Regions from separate parts of the Bradyrhizobium sp. ISRA430 genome, predicted to be linked through region 2. Evidence: riboswitches for the same ligand, from Rfam matches in the RefSeq annotation. Region 2 holds a riboswitch; the other holds the start of a gene.
The links. Region 2 has a riboswitch for cobalamin ahead of MTX21_RS10830 (TonB-dependent receptor). Riboswitches for the same ligand answer to the same signal wherever they lie in the genome.
Positions count from the first base shown of each region.

Region 1: it holds a riboswitch for cobalamin, as region 2 does, so the genes downstream of both, metE (5-methyltetrahydropteroyltriglutamate--homocysteine S-methyltransferase) here and MTX21_RS10830 (TonB-dependent receptor) in region 2, are expected to answer to the same signal.

Region 1 is NZ_CP094516.1:7,589,310-7,595,223, forward strand. It holds gene MTX21_RS35680 (nodulate formation efficiency C protein) at 283-900, opposite strand; cobalamin riboswitch at 2,111-2,314, shown strand; gene metE (5-methyltetrahydropteroyltriglutamate--homocysteine S-methyltransferase) at 2,417-4,762, shown strand; gene MTX21_RS35690 (hypothetical protein) at 5,621-5,881, opposite strand.
Region 2 is NZ_CP094516.1:2,177,058-2,182,971, forward strand. It holds gene MTX21_RS10825 (PepSY domain-containing protein) at 1-817, opposite strand, end outside; gene MTX21_RS10830 (TonB-dependent receptor) at 830-3,184, opposite strand; cobalamin riboswitch at 3,298-3,499, opposite strand; gene MTX21_RS10835 (histidine phosphatase family protein) at 3,575-4,147, shown strand; gene cobT (nicotinate-nucleotide--dimethylbenzimidazole phosphoribosyltransferase) at 4,151-5,203, opposite strand; gene cobF (precorrin-6A synthase (deacetylating)) at 5,219-5,914, opposite strand, start outside.

The sequences.
Region 1 (5,914 bases), 3.2 Mb from region 2:
TCCCGTGAAGAATGGCATGGAGAGCTGGTTCCCTCGCAGATTGGTGTCCTCTCACTGCGTCGGGGCCAAACCACGTCTCGCAAGCTGGCACGCGTCGCTGAGCTCGACTCCTCGCAGAATCGTGCCGCCCGATTTTTTCGATGACGGCTGAAGGCTGCGGGAAAGGCTCGCGACTGTTGCGAAGGCGTAAACACCGCGGTTTTAGAGCGGATATGTCTTGCAGTTGCTTTGAGGCGTTCGGCGCTAAAGGAGCTGCGGCGCGATCTTGCTCTGCGCGACCATTTACCAAGGCCTTTCGCTCCCCTCTAACTCTTCCCGTTCCTTTGGCTCCATGCGAGCGAACCAGGAGCCGGGAGGAAAGGCTGCGATACGCTTGGCAAAGGAGGATTGCGGCTCCCAATCTTGCCCTTCGCTCTTCTCGAAAGTGATGACCCCGTTGTGTGTAAAAAAACGGGGCCCTGGGATATTACAGTTCACCAAAAGCAAAACGCGCCACAGATCACCTTTCTCGGTCGGCTTGTCCTTCTGCTTCGGCAAGTAGTCCACTCCAACAGGCTCAACGATAGTGCAGCGGCCCTGCCGCAGAAGATCGCCGAGCCGGCCTTGCGTGGTCGTCACGAAGTTGAAGTTGCTCGGATCATGCAGAAAGCGAAGATTTGCGTCCCTTTCACCCTCCTTGACTTCAGTGGCGATCAACGAGAGCGCCAGGGCGTGCCAGCCCAATTCGATCGGCTTCGCATAGGTCGACGCAAGTTGAAACGTGCCGTCGAGCGCGATCCTCCAGGTGATAACGTACTGTTCGTCTAATGTATCATCCGGGTGCCTGGTCCACGAAACGAAAATATAGTCGTTTTCGTCAAGTTCAGCGACGCCCCACATTCGAGGGACGAACTGTGCCACCTTCGAGACGTTGGAGATAATTTGTTCTATTGTCTCACCGTCTTGCGCTCGCCACGTTGACTTGAATCTTTCGATATGGGGGCTCTCGATGGCGCGAACACTGTTGCTCGTCGCAGCCAGCCCGGCCAGGCAGATCAGGGGTCGACCGAGACAAAACCATAACGCGCGTCTTCTAGACACTTTTCTCATAACTGTCGGCCTATCTGGCTTCATCCACACGTCATTCCAAAGCGGGCAACCTTCAACCTGTTATGCGCGAGCGCAAGAAGTTAGCGGCGACGCGACGGGAGACCGGTGGTGTCCCGTGCGAGCAGGCGCTCCCCTCTATGTCACGCGCCGCTAACTTCGCTGCCGGCGACAGCCTCAAGTTGCTGTGCTGGACATGCCCAGCAGGAGGAGACTGGGCATGCCGAAGACTTGCATTCCTCGTGCCAGGTAACAGACGGCAATTCGCACCGCTTTTATGTCCTCTTTGTCGGCTTTCCGACTTGGGCACGTCTCGATGTCTCCGTTCAGCGCTATCGAGCGCGGCTTATGCATCCTCGTCACGGACCGGATATTCGACGGCGCAGCGGAGCGCCTCGGTGCCAAGTTCCTGATGAGAATTGGAATCACGTTTGTCGCCATAGAACCGTTTGGTTCGGTATCGTTGCCGGGATGTGGGCTTTCGATCTCTGACATGCCTCTGGGCACTTGCGGCCAAGAGGCCAGAGCGCGTTTGGCGCTTCTTTCGCGACATGCGGCGCTCGGAACTCGAGAGCGGCCTTCGTCAGGTGCGCTTTGCTGTAGAAGGCCAACGACGCGAAGCCGATCTTCACCGCCGAGCATTTGGAGTCTAGCTGGCACTGCAAATCAACGTGCCGGCCAGGTATGTTGCTAGCTTGGCCAGTGTCTTAGGCGTATTCAGCACGGATCCAGCTGGTCGAGAGGGCGGCTGGATGGCGGACGCGCTAAGAACCGCTGCCGAGCCGGGACACGCATCAAATGCGTTCTGCTCCAGGCGGCAGTCCCGACCGCGGAAGCCGCATTTGTCCCTTCCACCGATCTGGCGTGCGGCCAGGGGGCGGCTGCGATGGTCATTACAATATCGCGGGCTGGAGAGCGCTTCTACATCGACTCAACGATAAAGATGCGCAGTCATTCGCGTAGCGAATGTCGCAGCACCAGCTTGAGACATAATCTGAGAGGTTGACGGAAGACTTGTCTTGCCGATAATCCAAGTCGTCGAGGTTCTCCGGTTCCCACTTGATCCGGAGCTAAGAGGGAAGCCGGTGAATATGCCGGCGCTGCCCCCGCAACTGTGAGCGGCGAGCCGCTGTCCAACGATGTCACTGAAGCCTGCGCGGCTTCGGGAAGGCCGGACAGCAGCGATGACCCGCGAGCCAGGAGACCTGCCCCGACAATATATTCGTCCACGGGCGGGGTGTCCCGGTGGTGCGCCAAGCAGCCGTCGCACCGCGCGACTTCCCCTGCCTGCGTCCGCCATGGCCTTTGCCCCCAACATGGGGTTAACGCTATGTCTCTTCTCTCCCTTCCGGTTGCCACGCTCGGAACGCCACGCATCGGTCCAAGGCGCGAGCTCAAACTCGCTCTAGAAAGCTACTGGGCCGGAAAAATCAGCGAAAAGCAGTTGCTCGAGGACGCAGCTGGCCTGCGTGCCGCGAACTGGGCTCGTCAGAAATCTATCGGCGTCACGGTCATTCCATCGAACGATTTCTCGCTGTATGACCAGGTGCTCGACACAAGTGTCATGGTTGGCGCCATCCCGGAGATCTACGCCTCGAAAGCCGAATCCGTTTCGCTCAAGACGTACTTCGCCATGGCCCGCGGTTCACAATGCGACGACCAGGATGCGAGTTGCGGTCACGGATCGCGCGGATTTGGCGCACCCGCGCAGGAGATGACCAAGTGGTTCGACACCAACTACCACTATATGGTCCCCGAGTTTCACAGGGGACAGACTTTCAGGCTATGCTCTCGCAAGCCGATCGAGGAGTATGAGGAAGCCAAGTCCCTTGGCTTTCAGACCCGCCCTGTCCTGATCGGGCCGGTCACATTCCTAAAGCTCGGCAAGAGTCCCGATCCTGCGTTCCAGCCACTCTCACTACTGGATGACCTGATACCGGCCTATATCGAGGTTCTGCAGGAATTGGCCAAACGTGGGGCAAATTGGGTTCAGTTGGACGAGCCCTGCCTGGTTCTTGATCTGGATGAGGGGGCGCGAAAATCTTTGCGACATGCTTATGACCGGCTCGCCAAGGAGGGGCCGGCCATCAAGATCATGGTTGCCAGCTATTTCGGCGACCTCGGCGACAATCTGGACACCGCCTTGAGTCTGCCAGTTGCCGGACTGCACCTCGATCTGGTTCGAGCGCCACAGTTGTTGGACCAGATCATCGCTGGCGGCCGAAGTGATCTCGTCATCTCGCTCGGTGTCGTCGACGGCCGGAATGTATGGCGGTCGAATTTGTCGTCGCTGCGCCAGCGGCTAGAACCCGCGATTGCGAAGCTCGGCAAGGATCGTGTACAGATCGCCCCATCCTGCTCGCTGCTTCATGTGCCGGTCGATGTTGAACTCGAGACCAGGCTCGCTTCTGACGTAAAGAGCTGGCTTGCTTTCTCGGTCCAGAAGATGCGGGAGCTTGCGATCCTGGCGCGGGCACTCGCAGGCGACCAGAATGTTGCGCTAGCTCTTGCCGAGTCGGAATGTGCCGCGACCGTCCGCCGGACTTCGCCGAAAATCCGTGATGCCAATGTCGCTGTCCGGATGAGAGCGATCGATCAGCCCATGCGTCGGCGCGCCAGCCCATTTGCCCGTCGGGCCGAGATCCAAAGCAATCGTTTCGGACTGCCGGCTTTTCCTACCACGACGATCGGATCGTTTCCGCAGACCACAGAGGTCCGGAATGCCCGTGCTGCGCATGCGCGAGGCGCGATGAGCGACGAGCAATACGACAGGTTCCTCAAGGAGGAGACAGCGCGCGCCGTACGTTGGCAGGAGGACATCGGTCTTGACGTCCTCGTGCACGGCGAGTTCGAGCGCAATGACATGGTGCAGTACTTTGGCGAGCAACTCGCCGGCTTCGCATTTACCAGGAACGGATGGGTGCAGTCCTACGGATCGCGCTGCGTCAGGCCACCGATCCTGTTTGGCGATGTAGTGCGGTCGAAGCCTATCACCGTGGACTGGTGGCGCTACGCGCAATCACTAACGAGGAAGCCGATGAAGGCGATGTTGACCGGACCGGTGACGATCTTGAACTGGTCCTTTGTTCGCGACGATATTCCTAGGAGCGAGGTCTGCCGCCAGATTGCGCTCGCGATCCGAGACGAAGTCCGCGATCTCGAGAATGCTGGTGCGACCATGATCCAGATCGACGAAGCGGCACTCCGCGAAGGATTGCCGTTGCGTCGATCGGAGTGGACGGCTTATCTCGACTGGGCCGTGGATTGCTTCCGCATCTGCTCATCGGGCGTCGCTGATCAAACGCAAATTCATACACATATGTGCTACTCGGAGTTCAACGACATCATCGGTGCGATCGCTGCAATGGACGCGGATGTGATCTCGATCGAGACGTCGCGCTCGAAAATGGAACTCCTCGACGCGTTCAGGAGCTACGAATATCCAAATCAGATCGGGCCGGGCGTGTACGACATCCACTCTCCACGCGTTCCCGAGACGGGCGAAATGAAGGAGCTGATGGCGTTGGCTCGGACACGGCTGCAGGATTCGCAGCTCTGGGTCAATCCGGACTGCGGCCTGAAGACGCGCAAATGGGAGGAGGTTCGGCCGGCGATAACGAACATGGTCGCTGCCGCCCGCGAACTGCGCGCTGCATCCGATCCGCGAGGCCGTTGATCCGGGACTTGGGTCTCTTATCGACAAAGCTGATCAGCTTGCTGTCATTTGCGCTCTCGATAATCGAGGGAGCCTTGGGAACAAAAAAATGCCCGGCCTCGCTTAGCGGGCCGGGCGAGAGTCTGGGAGGAGCGACGCTGACGCATCGCGCGGACTTCCATCGGCGGAGGGAGGACAGCCGCCGGTTCGATCACGGCAAGGACATTCGCCGAAAATCTGAGCCCAGTTGAAGCACAAGCTCAGCGTAGCTCAATTATGCCATGGTATGCGACCGTATAGCCTGAGGTTTAGAAATCTACACCAAGGTTTGTCGCTCATGAGCACGTCGGCAACGGTTGCGACAGTAACGAGGGGCAGTGATGCCGGGCGGTCGCCGCAGGGCACCGACCCAAACTCGTGCGCATTCCTGCCTGGAATCCTTATGCTCGATCAGCACGACGATACCAAAAACCCGGCTCCAAGGATCTCGCAAGCGTAGCCAATGCAGAGCGGTTGCTATTGATTTGGACCCTGCTTAAGCCAGTCGTTGGTCAACCGGTTCCACCCGATAGTCGGGTTTCGGCTTGAGCCTCTGTTCGAGATCTATCAGCGGACCACGCAGAGGATTTCATCAGAGGATGTCACGAGCTTCAAAATGGCCCGGTGCCGATAGGGTGCTCCTAAGCCGTGAGCGTGGTCCGCCCCCAAGTTAGGCCAGTTAAGTGATGGCGATTTCGGATCCGACATGACTCGGATCGGCGCAGCCGGTTTAGACCGCCCGACTGTGTGTAGCCCCGCACCGAAGAAGATGAGCGTCGAACGCCGATGCGACGTTCCGGAGCAGGAACTCTACGGCCATCTGCTACGGAAAGCTGGCCATCATCGATCACCACGACGGTCTGCGATAAGGCTGTCGATTCGAGAACGATCGACGACGGCGAACTTCGGATCCAGACCGTGACGACGGGATGTCTCGGAGCGATCGACTGCCGTGTCCCACATGATTCGCTCGATGATCTCGGCGCGAAAGCGATCCTCCTCCGTCAGCAAATAGCCCTTCGCGGTGGCGAGCCGATCCTCGGCGATGCGAGCAAGGTCGTCCTTTGCCGAGATAGCGTTCGCGACGAACCCTTGCTGCATGCGCCCGATCGCGCTGGCGCCGAGCCCAATGAG
Region 2 (5,914 bases):
ACAGCCGGCCGTGATCCATGGAGAGCCAGCCGCTGAAGATCCATGTCAGCACGAATGTCGTCGCCACAAGGCCGATGATGTGATGCAAGGCGTGCCAGCCGCGATAAGGCAATCTGATCCGCGCGATGCCCAACACCGCACCGAGTACGGCTGCGATCAGAGCCAGCAGCGACAACGTCCAGACCAAGCGATCCCATAGCGGCCAGTTGCTTCGGAGTACCGTCGGATAGATCCAGTGCAGGACGCTGCCGGCGAAATTCCAGCCACGCTCGCTCCGCGTCGTGTCCAGCACGACCTCGCCTGTGCGGGGCGATACATAGACCTCGGTCCCGGCGGCGTCGCCGAGCCCAACGCGAAACAACGGCCGGTGCCGATCAAAACCGTTCGGCACGCTCCATTGATCGTAGCGGGCGCGCGCGACGATGGCCGCATGCGCGGCGTCGAGCCCGCGCCGGCGGGCATGATCCCGTGCGATCGCAAGCGCGACATCGGGCGACGCCACCGCTGCATCGGTTCCATCGGAGGCGCGGACGGCGCGCAAGCGCGACGGGCCCGAGACGATGTACACGGGACCGTTGCTGCGCTGGATCAGGCGAACGCGCCTGGCGTCCGCGATCCCGCTGGCGGCGACCGCGTCAGCAGCGGCGATGACCACCGACGTGCGATCGAGACTCGCGAGGCCAGCAAAGCGTTCCGCCTCCGTCAGCGACGGAAACGGAACGAAGTGCATCACGATCCCTGTCGCGAACCACATGGCGAACAGCAGGCAAAATGCGATGCCGAGCCAGCGATGCACAAGGACGATCGCGCCCATCATACCTTCAGCGCCTCACCATTTGAACGCCGCGGAGACCTCGTAGGTGCGTGGCGCTCCCAAGAGGATCTGATCGGGATAGAACGGGTCACCCCAGATCGCATAGCGCTTGTCGGTGATGTTGCGCACGCGGAAGGTCAGGCGGGCCTGGTCGACCGCGCCAAACACCGTCCTGGGGATGTCGACGAAGGCATAGACGTCGGCCACAGTGTAGGCTTTCAGCGTCACGACGTTCGCATCGGTGTTGAAGCGGTCGCCGACATGGCGGCCGACGATGCCGAGCTCGACCGGCCAGGGCGTGAAGAAGCGGTACGATGCCCCCGCATTGGCGACGATGCGCGGTACGTTCGGCGGGGTGTTCCCTGAGAACGATCCACCGACGAAATTGTAATCGGCGTAGCGCGCATCGACATAGGCAATGTTGCCCCACAGCCGTAGCGCGTCGATGGGACGGACAGACGCCGCGAGCTCCACGCCCTTCGACTCCTGCCGTCCGGCAATGTTGAGCTGCATGCCGCCAGCCGCAGCATAGACGTTCTTGCGCTGGATGTCGTAGGCCGAGAACGACCACTCCGCCCTGTTGTCCCAGAACAAACGCTTTACGCCCGTCTCATAGGTGCGCGAAGTCGTCAGGTCGAGCGGCTGGGTGGGTGCGAGCAGGAAGATGTTGTTGGCGGAGACATCAGCCCCGGTGGCGTACTGGCTGAAGAAGGTCAGGCCGGGAACGGCCTCCCAGGTGTAGCCGAAGCGGCCCGTCACCGGTGCCCAGGACTGCGAGAACGGGAAGTTCGCCTTCTCCAGCCCGTTCACGTCGGTCGCGTTGCGGTCGAGCCCGATATGCTCGACGCGCAGGCCGCCGACCAGCGCAAAGCTGCGTGTGAGTTTCAGCCGGTCCTCGAAAGTCAGCGCCTCGTTGTCGATGCGCGCGGTCTGCTGCTGCGTCGTCAGCAGGCCGTAATAGCCGCGCACGGGATCGACCAGCGTGACCTGATCGTGCGGAAAATTGGCGGCCCCCGGCCGGACGAAGTCGAGGTTACTCACCGCAAGCGTCGTGACAAGGCGATTATCGAAGCCTGCGATATTCGTGTCCCAGGTCAGGTCGGTGATGTTGCCGACCAGCCGCTGGCTGTGCGCGACATAGAAGCGCTCGCGGTCGACCAGGTTCGAATTGGCATTGAACGCCTCGACTTCGTTGTTGAACCACTCGCGCTCCGCGCCATAACCGTAGGCCTGGCTCTTCAGGGTGAGGCCCGGCGCGAGCTTCAGCTCGAAGCCGCCGCGCAGCCACACCTCCTGAGCGACGTTACGGTTATCGAGAACGTTGTAGTTGGTATTGAAGGTTCGGTCGTCGATGGTGACGGCGCCGAGGTTCGAGCCGTTGTAGTTCGAAACGTAATTGCCGGAGACGATGCCGCTCGTCGCATGCGAGCCGCTGAAGGCGATCGGCACCAGCGGCACGCCCCAATAGGGGCTCCCGCGATCCTCGCGGTATTCGATCGCGCCCCAGATCTTAAGACTGTCGGAGATGCGGTAGTTGAGCTGGCTCGAGACGTCGAACGTCCTTGTATTGGTATCGTCGGCAAAGCCGTGCAGCGAGGAACGGCTGATGTCGAAGCGGTAGTCGAGGCCTTGTACGTTGGTGCTGCCGCCGGAGCCGTAATGGGCGCGGAACGAGTTCAGGGAATCCCAAGAAAAATCAGCTTCATTCCGGATCGGTCCGGTATGCGGCTGCTTGGTGACGACATTGACCGCGCCGCCGGCGGCGCCCTCGCCCGACATCACCGAGGCCGGGCCTTTCAGGAATTCCACGGCCTCGAGATTGGCCGTGTCCATGATGCGCGACGTCATGTTCTGCGGGCCGATCTTGATGCCGTTGTAGAGCATGTTGATCTGGCTGTTGGTGAAGCCGCGCATCGAGAAGGCCGATGGCTCGGCCGGATTGTCGCCGGAGGTGACGCCGACCGCACCTTGGGCGACCTCCGAAACGGTGCGGTAGCCCTGCTCGCGCATGGTCTCGGCCGAGATCACCTCGACGGTTGCGGGGATCTCGCGCACGGTCAGGCCGAGGCGCGAGGCGCTTACGGCCACCGCATTGGTGTTGAGCGGTGTCTGCGCCGTGGTCGCGACAACCGGGTTCTGCGCGGCCGGCACTGCGGCAGGCCTGACGGCCGCGGTTCGGCGCACGGACCGTCCCTCGCTGCGCGCAGGCTTGGCCGGTTTGCGGGACGGGGCGGGGGTCACCTCGACCGGCGGCAGCGGATCGCGGGCCTGCTCCGCGGATGCCGCAGGCATGTCAATTGACGCAAGCGATGTGAGGGCAGCGGACGCGAGCAGGACTTTGCGCGGACTCGCCGCACGGATGAAAGACATGGTTCGAACCTCGGTGTGACGTCAGTGGCACGTCACAGCGAACCAGGTCTCACCTTCGGCCTTGCAGCCCTCCGATGAAGCCGAATGTCTGTACTCCCCGACCGACATTTTCGCGTGTGACCACGGCTGACGGCAGGTCTCCTGGCTTGCGGGTCATGACCGCTTCGTCGCCTTCCCGGGACCGAGGGCCCAGTGGCTCCTGACGAAGGATTCTCCGCTCACAGTTGCGGGGGCAGCTACGGCATTGGGGATACATCCCCGCACCGCATTCCCTTTTCATCCCCTTTCGGGGAAACCGTCAGGGACATCTAGGATTAAGAGGCGGACCGAGTCAATGTATGTGGGCTGGGCTGCGGCGTTCTTGCCGCAGTGGTTTTCAGGAGACATCGAATGGAAGGCGAGACCTTCCTCTGGCTGATACGTCATGCGGCCGTCGACGGCATCGCGGGCACGATCCATGCGGCGGAGGCACCGGCCGATCTCGGCGACCGCACGCGGATCAACGCGTTGCGACGCTGCCTGCCGCGTGAAGCTGTAAGCTATGCAAGCCCTTCGCGGCGGACGGTCGATACGGCACGCGCGCTCGGGCTCAGCCCTAGGCTCGCACAGGAATTCGGCGAACAGGATTTTGGCGACTGGACCGGCCAGCGCCACGATGATCTGGCTGCGGCGGGCGGCGATACCTATGCGCAATTCTGGAACGACCCCGCGCGAGCTAAACCGCCCGGTGGTGAAAGCTTTGAGGAACAGATCGCCCGCGTCCGCCAAGGCCTCTCGACCGTCAAAACCGGTCCGGTCATTCTCGTGGTCCACTCCGGCACGATCCGCGCCGCGCTCTGCATCGCGCTCGATCTTGCGCCGCGGGCGGCGCTCCGCTTCGTCATCGATCCGTTGTCGCTCACCCGCATCGACCGGCTCGCGACCGGCTGGCGCGTCGTGTCCGTCAATCAGCGCGCCGGCTGAACATCAGGCCGGACGATCCGGCACGTTGGCCTCGGCAAACGTCGCCATGCCGTTGTGGAGTGCGCAGGCCAGACGGACCAGCGGCAACGCGATCGCGGCGCCCGATCCCTCACCCAGCCTGAGATCGAGGCTGATCAGCGGCTGGACGTTCAGCGCGCGCAGAACCAGCCGATGCCCCTGCTCCGCGGATTGGTGCGAGGCCAGCAGAAACGGCTGGCATGACGGGTTGAGACGAACCGCAGCCAGCGCCGCAACCGAGACGATGAAGCCATCGATCAGCACCGGAATGCGGCGCTGCGCGGCGGCGATGATCGCGCCGCAGATGGCCGCGATTTCGAGACCACCGACGGCGTACAGGATCTTCTCAGGCGAAGCATCGGTCAAACCATGGCGCGCGATCGCGGCGTCGATCACGCTTGCCTTGTGCGCGCGGCCGGCCGCATCGATGCCGGTGCCGCTGCCCGCGATCTCCTCGGCGCTCATAGCGAGCAGGCTCGCGGCAATCGCCGCCGAGGTCGTGGTGTTGCCGATGCCCATCTCACCGAGAATGAGTAGATTTGGCTGTGAGGCCGCGGCGCGAGCCACAGCGCGGTGCCCGCATGCAAAGGCAAATGCCAGTTCCGACGGTTCGAGCGCGGCCTCGACGCTGAAGTCGCGGGTGCCGCTGCGTGGCTTGTCGGTGATGATACCGGCCATCTTCGCCTGCGCCAGCGTGCCGGCGTCGACTACCTCGAGGGATGAGCCGAGCTCACGCGCCAGCACCGAGATCGCGGCGCCGCCGGACGCAAAATTTGCCATCATCGCAATGGTCACCGCCTGCGGATAGGCCGACACGCCTTGCGCGACCACGCCATGATCGCCGGCGAAGACGATGATCGGGACGCAGCCAGCGCGCGGCTGCTCGGTGGCCTGGAGCCCGGCAAGCTCGATCGCAAGCTGCTCGAGCCGCCCGAGCGCGCCGGTCGGCTTCGTCAGTTGCGCCTGACGCGCGGTCGCGGCGTCGCGATGGACCGCGGAGATATCAGGACATTTCTGGTAGACCCATTCGGGAAGCATGCTACCTCGTTTACGTCATGGCCTGCGTTTGAGAATGTAGCTGTCCATGATCCAGCCATGCCGCTCGCGCGCCTCTTGCCGCGCGGCGACGATGCGCGGACCGACCTCAGTGAGCGCGCCAGACATGATGATCTCATCGGGCATGCCGAGATTGGCACCCCACCAGATGTGCAGGCCCTTCGGATCGAGCGACTGAAATGCCGTGCCGCCATCAAGCATCACGACGACCGTATCTGCTCCTTGCGGCCATCCACCCTCGCGCAGGCGCCGTCCTGTCGTGACCAGAAAGGGCTCGCCGATGTCGTTCAGCGGCAGCGCATGCGCCGCACACAAGGCCTGGATCGAGGTGATGCCGGAGACCACCTCGATTGTCGGCAGTGGATCAAGCCGGCGCGCGATACGCAGCGAGGAATCGTAGAGCGAGGGATCGCCCCAGATCAGCAGCGCGACACGGCCCTCGCCTTCGAGATGATCTGCGATCGCCTGCGACCAGGTCGCGGCGACAGCGTCGTGCCAATCGTCCACCCCCTTGCGATAATCCGCTTCCTTGTCACGCACCGGCAGATCGAATTCAGCAATGCGGGTCTTTTCGTTGGTGAGCACGTCGGCGCAGATCGTCCGCCGCAAGTCGGCAAGATCGGATTTCGCGGTCCCCTTGCGCGGGATCAGGACGAGATCGGCAGCGTTGATGGCACGGATCGCAGCCAGCGT